2 regions of the Polaromonas sp. P4_F9 genome follow, and region 1 is predicted to be linked to the other one. Evidence: predicted binding sites of a transcription regulator. Region 1 holds the regulator's gene; the other holds the start of a gene.
What was found. Region 1 encodes HrcA, which represses chaperone genes, less so after heat shock. Its sites were predicted from a motif close to TTAGCACTCNNNNNNNNNGAGTGCTAA; they were not measured.
Positions count from the first base shown of each region.

Region 2: the regulator HrcA is predicted to act here: its motif matches at 2,084-2,110, upstream of AC1DUB_RS05705 (co-chaperone GroES).

Region 1 is NZ_JBFUJT010000002.1:75,834-80,218, forward strand. It holds gene AC1DUB_RS02430 (hypothetical protein) at 1-906, opposite strand; tRNA gene AC1DUB_RS02435 (tRNA-Ile) at 987-1,063, opposite strand; gene hrcA (heat-inducible transcriptional repressor HrcA) at 1,089-2,108, opposite strand; gene AC1DUB_RS02445 (NAD kinase) at 2,158-3,033, shown strand; gene recN (DNA repair protein RecN) at 3,070-4,385, shown strand, end outside.
Region 2 is NZ_JBFUJT010000004.1:182,564-186,948, reverse strand. It holds gene groL (chaperonin GroEL) at 1-1,650, opposite strand, end outside; gene AC1DUB_RS05705 (co-chaperone GroES) at 1,699-1,989, opposite strand; gene AC1DUB_RS05700 (sensor histidine kinase) at 2,452-3,846, opposite strand; gene metK (methionine adenosyltransferase) at 4,125-4,385, opposite strand, start outside.

The DNA of each region.
Region 1 (4,385 bases):
TCACAGCTCAGCGTGAAGGGCGATGCTTTTTATAACTGCCGGATCGCGAACAATCTCATTACTACCATGGCGCCTAATCAAAAATCTCACGCGCATCCTGTTCAATCGCTTATCTAAAGTTTGATCTTGAACCTCCCAGAACAAGCCCTCTTTCGTAAATTCGAGCTCTAGGCTTGGCGGGATTCGCATTTGCGTGGCGAAGACTGCAGTCCAAATTCCAAGTGTGTTTGGTGGGTGCAACACTATTTGACCGTGCGGAGCTTGGGTAATAAATTGATTGAACTGCCGGTAGACCTCGTCCTCCGCTATCTGCTGAACAGAAAAGGGGCCAGATGTGCGCTTTAACGTTGTGAAGTGCGCACCAAGGTTAGGGAAAATATTCAGAGATTTCTCAGCTCGATGAAGGCCAATGGCATACCGATCAAAAAAGCCAAGCTTGACTCCATGTAGGCCTTCAACCTGGGGAGTGTCATCTGGCCCTATCCAGAACTCAAACGTCGACTCTTGGTCAGGAAGGTGACTAAGGTCAATTACTGCGTCATTTGGATGGGGACGTTTTTTGAGCTCTGTCAGCTTCGAAAACGAGGGTATTCGATAGGCAAGCAGAAATTCTGGCCGCGTACAGCTCAGAAGCGGCTCGACATAAATAGTGTGCCCCTCAGAATGGCCGTCAAAATTGACCCTCCCCGAGGCGTGAATGGTGACGTGTTGATTCGCTTTTTTTGGCTTATCAAACACGACTTCCTGCGGTGTCGGATCGCTTGAGCTCCAAACAAACGCTGAACTATTTTCCTGGTCTCGTCGCAATATCAACTCAAGCGATCCATCGTTCTTCGAACACGCTACGTTCGCAAGTTGATAAGCTCGACCATCATGCCCAATCAAAATGCGAGTGTAGTCGCCCATAAGCAGGAAGAATTGTAGAAAAACAACGTGGTTTGTAGAAACGCCCCAGACCCGGAACCGGGGCTGAGGCGCAAATGCACTGGTAGGGCGTGTAGGACTTGAACCTACGACCAAAGGATTATGAGTCCTCTGCTCTAACCAACTGAGCTAACGCCCCCCATCGACAGGCAGATTGTAAGGGCCTACTTGCTGTGGCTTAGGGCCGTGCTGACCAGTTTGGAGGTGATATCGACAATCTGGATCATTTTTTCATAGGGCATGCGCATGGGGCCGATGACGCCCAGCGTTCCCACGACCTGGCCGTCCACCTCGTAAGGCGCCGTCACCACCGAGAGTTCCTGGTAGGGAATCACCTGGCTTTCGCCGCCAATGTAAATGCGCACGCCCTCGGCGCGGCTTGAGACATCGAGCAGGCGCATCAGCTGTGCCTTCTGCTCAAAAAGATCAAAGAGCTTGCGCAGGTTGCCCATGTCGCTGGAGAAGTCGCTGACGGCCAGCAGGTTGCGCTCGCCCGAAACCACCACTTCGTCACGCGATTCGATGGCCTCGGAACTGACCTGGACGGCAGCCTGCATCAGGGCGGCGATTTCGCCCCGGAGCACTTCCACCTCGTTTTGCAGGCGCTCGCGCACTTCTTCAATAGCCATGCCCGCATAGTGCGAATTGAGGAAGTTGGAGGCTTCGATCAATTGGGACTGCGTGTAGTCTGCCTCGGTAAAGATGACGCGGTTTTGCACGTCGCCGTCCGGCGAGACGATGATCACCAGAAACCGTTTTTCCGACAGGCGCAAAAACTCGATATGCCGGAACACCGACGTGCGGCGCGGCGCCATGACGACACCGACGAACTGCGACAGGCTGGACAGCATGTGGGCGGCGTTGCTGATCACTTTCTGCGGTTGGTCGGGTGCCAGCCTGGGGGCGGTGATCTGCCCCCCCGCCGAAAGCTGGTCGCGCTGCGTGGTGAGCATGGTGTCGACGAAGAGGCGGTAGCCGCGGGCGGTTGGAATGCGGCCGGCAGAGGTATGCGGGCTGACAATCAGGCCCAACTCCTCCAGATCGCTCATGACATTGCGTATGGTGGCGGGAGACAATTCAAGACCGGAGGCCCTGGACAGCGTGCGCGACCCGACCGGCTGACCATCAGCAATGTAGCGCTCCACCAGCGCCTTGAGCAACAACCGGGCACGATCATCAAGCATACTGACATTCTACGAAGCTTCCGAAACCATGTTGTGATGTAATTTGATGATGAAGTCGCAATTCCGCCATGTCGCACTGATCGGCAAGTACCACGCCCAGGGGTCCCGTTCTGCGCTGGAAGACATTGCGCACTTTCTGGGCACGCAGGGCTGTGATGTGGCGATTGAGCAGGACACCGCCAGCAACACCGGCCTGACGCAGTTCCCCACGCTGGATGCGGCCGGCATAGGCGCCCAGTGCGACCTCGCCCTGGTGGTTGGCGGCGACGGGACCATGCTGGGCATCGGCCGGCTGCTGGCCCAGTTTGGCATTCCGCTGGTGGGTATCAACCAGGGCCGGCTCGGCTTCATCACCGACATCTCGTTTGACGATTACCAGGACACGCTCAAACCCATGCTGCGCGGCGAGTTTGAGGAAGACCGGCGCTGGATGATGCAGGCCAAGGTGGTGCGCGACGGGCGCTGCGTCTTCAGCGCAACGGCCATGAATGACGTCGTGGTCAATCGCGGCGCGACCGCCGGCATGGTGGAGCTGCGTGTGGAAGTCGATGGGCGCTTTGTGGCCAACCAGCGCGCTGACGGCCTGATCATTGCCTCTCCCACCGGCTCCACGGCCTATGCCCTCTCCGCCGGCGGCCCCTTGCTGCACCCGTCCATTCCCGGCTGGATACTGGTTCCAATTGCCCCGCACACCTTATCAAACAGGCCCATCGTGCTGTCAGATGCGGGGGAAATTACGATTGAAATAGTGGCGGGCCGGGATGCCAGCGCCAACTTTGACATGCAGTCGCTGGCCACCTTGCTGCATGGCGACCGGATCACCGTCAGGCGGTCGGAGCACCAGATGCGGTTCCTGCACCCCAAGGGATGGAGTTATTTTGATACCCTGCGCAAAAAACTGCACTGGAATGAAGGCGTGGCCTGAAGCGCCCCGGCTGACCTCCTGGCCCGGATTTAACTTATGAGCCTCAAAAGCATTTCGCTTCGCGATTTTGTCATCGTCCATGCACTGGACCTGGATCTGTCGGATGGCTTTACCGTCCTCACCGGGGAAACCGGGGCCGGTAAATCGATATTGATTGACGCCCTGCAGCTGGCGCTGGGCGCACGCGCCGATGCCGGCGTGGTCCGTGAAGGCGCTGCGCGCTGCGAAATCAGTGCGGAATTTGACAGCCCCGCCAGCCTGGCGCCGTGGCTTGAGCAGGCCGGCTTCCAGGCGGACGGCAGCCTGCTGCTGCGCCGCACGATTGACTCACAGGGGAAAAGCCGGGCCTGGATCAACGGGAGCGCGGCAACCGCCACCCAGCTCAAGGAAATCGCCGACCAGCTGGTGGACATCCATGGCCAGCACGCCTGGCAAAGCCTGACCCGCCCCGACGCGGTACGCGGCCTGCTGGATTCCTATGCGGACCTGTCCACCGTCACGCTCTCCCAGTGCTGGCAAGCGTGGCGCACGGCCCAGAAAACATTGGCTGACGCGCGCGCCGCCCAGGACAGCCTGCAGCGTGAACGCGAACGCCTGGCCTGGCAGATCGGCGAGCTGGACAAGCTGGCACCGGGCGTGGATGAATGGGACGAGCTCAATGCCCAGCACGGTCGCCTCTCGAATGCCCAGGCCTTGCGCGATGCGGTGCAGACCGCCGTCGACGCCCTGCAGGAAGCCGACGACAACGCCACAGCCCTGCTCGGCCGCGCCATTTCATCACTGCAAAATCAGGAGCACATAGAGCCTGAATTCAAAGGGCTTGCCGAGGTTTTGAACAGCGCATTGGCACAGGTCGAAGATGCCGTGCATTCACTGAACGGCTATGCAAGGCATGCCGAGCTGGAGCCGCAGCGGCTGGCCGAGCTGGATGAGCGCCTGTCTCTCTGGGTCAGCCTGGCCAGGCGTTACAAACGCACGCCGGCCGAGCTGCCTGAATTGCTGGCCTCCTGGCAAAGTGACCTGCACCGGCTCGATGAAGCGGCGGATCTGGTCCAGCTTGAAAAAAATGAGCACCTTGCCCGCTCGGCTTATATGGAAGAAGCCCGCCAGGTCTCCAAGTCCCGCAGCAAGGCAGCACCCCTGCTCGCCAGGGCCATCACACAGGCCATGCAGGGCCTGGGCATGCAGGGCGGAAAATTTGACGTCGCGCTCGCCAAGCTGGAGCAACCCGCACAGCATGGGCTTGAGCAGGCCGAATTCCTGGTCGCCGGCCACAGCGGCAGCACGCCCCGTCCCGTCGGCAAGGTCGCGTCAGGCGGTGAACTGTCGCGCATCGCACTGGCGATCGCCGT
Region 2 (4,385 bases), on a different contig from region 1:
CATGCCCATGTCGCCCATGCCGCCCATTCCACCCATGCCGCCTGGCATGCCGCCGCCGGCGCCAGACTCATCTTTCGGAGCCTCGGCCACCATGGCTTCGGTCGTCAGCATCAGCGATGCGACGGAAGCAGCGTTCTGCAGGGCCGTACGGGTCACTTTCGTGGGGTCCAGAATACCCATTTCGATCATGTCGCCGTAGGTGTCGTTGGCTGCATTGAAGCCGTAGTTGCCCTTGCCGGCCAACACAGCGTTCACCACCACAGAGGCTTCGCCGCCTGCGTTGTAGACAATCTCGCGCAGAGGCGCTTCGATGGCGCGCAGCACCAGCTTGATGCCGGCTTCCTGGTCAGCGTTGTCGCCCTTGATGGCGCCAGCAGCCTGCTTGGCGCGCAGCAGCGCCACACCGCCACCAGCCACAATGCCTTCTTCCACGGCAGCGCGGGTAGCGTGCAGGGCGTCTTCGACGCGGGCTTTCTTTTCTTTCATTTCGACTTCGGTGGCAGCGCCAACCTTGATCACGGCAACACCGCCGGCCAGCTTGGCCACGCGCTCTTGCAGTTTTTCACGGTCGTAGTCGCTGGTCGCTTCTTCGATCTGCACGCGAACCTGCTTGACGCGGGCTTCGATGTCCTTGGCTTCACCGGCACCGTCGATGATGATGGTGTTTTCCTTGCCCACTTCGATGCGCTTGGCCGTGCCGAGGTCGGCCAGMGTCACTTTTTCGAGCGACATGCCAACTTCTTCAGCGATCACTTTGCCGCCGGTCAGGCAGGCGATGTCTTCCAGCATGGCTTTGCGGCGGTCGCCGAAGCCTGGTGCCTTGACAGCGACCACTTTCAGGATGCCGCGCAGGGTGTTGACCACCAGCGTAGCCAGGGCTTCGCCCTCAACTTCTTCAGCGATGATCAGCAGCGGACGGCCAGCCTTGGCGACTTGTTCCAGGGTAGGCAGCAGGTCACGGATGTTGCTGATTTTCTTGTCGTAGAGCAGAACAAACGGGTTGTCCAGAATCGCGGACTGCTTTTCAGGGTTGTTGATGAAGTAAGGCGACAGGTAGCCGCGGTCAAACTGCATGCCTTCAACGACGTCGAGTTCGCTTTCGAGCGATTTGCCGTCTTCCACGGTGATCACGCCTTCCTTGCCGACTTTGTCCATCGCATCGGCAATGATCTTGCCGATGGCTTCGTCAGAGTTGGCGGAAATCGAGCCGACCTGGGCGATTTCCTTGGAGGTGGTGGTGGCTTTCGATGCTTTCTTCAGCTCTTCGACGAGTGCCGTCACGGCTTTGTCGATACCGCGCTTCAGGTCCATCGGGTTCATGCCGGCGGCGACATATTTCATGCCTTCGCGAACAATGGCTTGAGCCAGAACGGTAGCGGTCGTGGTGCCGTCACCTGCGATGTCAGACGTCTTGGAAGCGACTTCCTTGACCATCTGTGCGCCCATGTTCTGCAGCTTGTCCTTGAGTTCGATTTCTTTAGCAACGGACACACCGTCCTTGGTCACGGTAGGGGCGCCGAAAGAGCGCTCGAGCACCACGTTGCGGCCTTTGGGGCCCAGGGTTACCTTGACGGCGTTGGCCAGGATGTTCACACCCTCGACCATGCGTGCGCGGGCTTCGCCGCCGAAAATGACGTCTTTTGCTGCCATGTTTAATTCTCCAGATTCAGTTAATGAGGGATTGAAAGAGCCGAGAAATTACTTCTCAACGACCGCAAACAGGTCGTCTTCTTTCATCACGAGCAGCTCGTCGCCGCCGACCTTGACAGTCTGGCCGCTGTATTTGCCAAACAGCACGCGGTCGCCCACTTTGACGGCCATCGGGCTCAAATCGCCCTTGTCGTTTTTCTTGCCCGGGCCCACGGCCAGAACTTCACCTTGATCAGGCTTTTCAGCGGCGCTGTCAGGAATGACGATGCCAGAGGCGGTTTTGGTTTCGTTTTCCACGCGTTTGACGATCACGCGGTCGTGCAAAGGACGAAGTTTCATGAGAGCTCCTTGTTTGAGGACAATGGTTTTTGAGAATCAAAAAGCACCCAACGAAAGTGGGTGCTTGTTAACTTGGTGGCTTGAATGCGCTTTGTTAGCACTCAATGCCATCGAGTGCTAATCATAGAGGCATTTAAGGCGGTTTTCAAGGCGGAAAGCTGTGCAAGGCTTGAGAAATGATGGCCCATTGCCGGCTGACGTTAGACTTTTCCGGTTCTTTCGGCATTCGTTTTGGCAAGAAAATCAATCTAAGCCATTGATTTTATTGATTATTTTATTTTTCCACCAGGCGGGAGCGTATGGCCGGGAAGGTACGGACAAGACCATAGCCCAGCCCAAGCCCGATGGTGCACCCTCCAGGGAGTTGGGCCATACGCCTCATATTGAAAAATCACCCCTGCACGCGGGGATGAGGCCGGTTGCCGCGATTGGTTTTCCGGCGGGCGTGATCGGCCTTGAGTCTCAGGCCAGCCCTTTGTCCGTGACAGCGCTTTCGTCAGCCAGGGCGGGCTGCCCGGGCTTTTTACGGGCCGCAGAGGGAAACACTGCCCGAATGGTGGTGCTGCCCATGGACTCGATGGTGAGACGGCCGCCGCAAGCCTCCACGCGGTGGCGCATTCCCAGCAAGCCATAGCTGGAAGCGCCGATAGCGTGCGGATCAAACCCCCTGCCGTCGTCGCGCACGGTCACGATGACATGGTCCTTGTAGTTGAGTACGGCAATCTCCACGTGCTGCGCTTCGGCGTGCTTGGCAATATTGGTGAGTGCTTCCTGGATGATCCGGTAAACCGTCAATTCGGTCGTCCCATCCAGGTCAACCGGTTCAAGATCGGTGGTGATGGCCAAGCCGGCATGCTGGCCGAACTCGCCGGCCAGAATTTCGAGGGAGGGCAGCAAACCCAGGGTGGCCAGGGAGGAGGGGCGCAGGTCTTCAATGATGCGCCGCTTGAGTGCGATACCGCTGTTAAGCGTTTCAACCAGATGCTGAACCCGTGTCTGCAGATCACCCGTGTCGCCAGGCAATTTCGCCTTGATACGGGCGACATCCAGCTTGGCCGCAGTCAGCAGTGCGCCCAGTTCGTCATGAAGTTCCCGCGCCAGATGCGCCCGCTCGTCCTCACGGACTTGTTGCAGGTGCGTGGCCAGTTCGGCGAGGCGCTCGGTGCGCTCCTGAACCTGGGCGTCCAGCAAGTCGCGTTCGGCCTGCAGCGCGGCCTGCTGATGCTGATCGGCCAGTTTCAGCGCGGCGGTCTGGCGCAAATACAGCCAGAATGCCAACAGCCCGACGGCGGCCACCAGCGTGATACCCACCCGGGACAGCAACAGTGACCGCCGGATGTCCGCATGCCTTTGCGAGGTGCGCGTCAGGCTCGCATCGATCAATTGCGCGGAGCTGGCACGTATGGTGTCCATCTGTTCCTTGCCCACGTCGGTGGTCAGGACAAACTTCCAGGCGTCTTCCTTGTCCTCATTTTTCATGCGGATGGACAGGTCCATTTCAGCCAGCTTGCGCTGCACGGTCCGGCCCAACACGGCCAGCGCGGCGCTCTGTTCGGGCTTGTTGGCAAACAGGTTGGTCAGCAGGTCCTGCGTCTGGCTGAGGTCGGCAATCGCCGTCCGGTAGGGCTCCAGGTAGGCGGTGTCCGCCGTCAGGAGATAGCCCCTTTGTCCTGTTTCGGCATCCAGCATGTCACGCAACAGCCGTTGAAGATGGGTGCGCGTGACATGCGCTTCGGTCAGGTCATCCATCGCGTGGATGGATTTTTGGTAGGACAACTCACTGATGCCAATGAGGGTGAATACGGCAATCAACGCACAGGCAATGTTGACAGCCATCTGGTTGGTAATTCGTCGCATGCGGACTTTCGTGATGATCTCGAACGGCCACTTTCACCCAACCGGGTCGGGCAATTGCGCGTTTGGGCGGACGCTGCTATCCGGCCGGATGCTCAAAATTGTAGTCCTGCGCAAAAAATGTACGCATAAAAAAGCCACCCGCAGGTGGCATTCTGGAGCGCGGCCCGCCGTGGGAAAGGGCCCCTTCTGGCTGGGGTGAGGGCGGCCTTGTGGTGACCGCATCACATCGTTGCACGATTTATGAGCGGTCCCCCGAGCCGCTGATGCCGCCAGGCGGCTTAGCCTTTCAGGCCTGCTGCGTTCCGCAGCAAAGCGGCTCGATCCGTACGCTCCCAGGAGAACTCGGGCTCATCCCGGCCGAAGTGGCCATAAGCTGCCGTCTTTTCATAAATCGGGCGCAGCAGGTCCAGCATCTGGATGATGCCTTTCGGACGCAGGTCAAAGTGCTCATTGACCAGTGCCGAGAGTTTCTCGTCAGAGATCACGCCGGTGCCTTCGGTGTACACCGTCACGTTCATCGGGTGCGCCACGCCAATCGC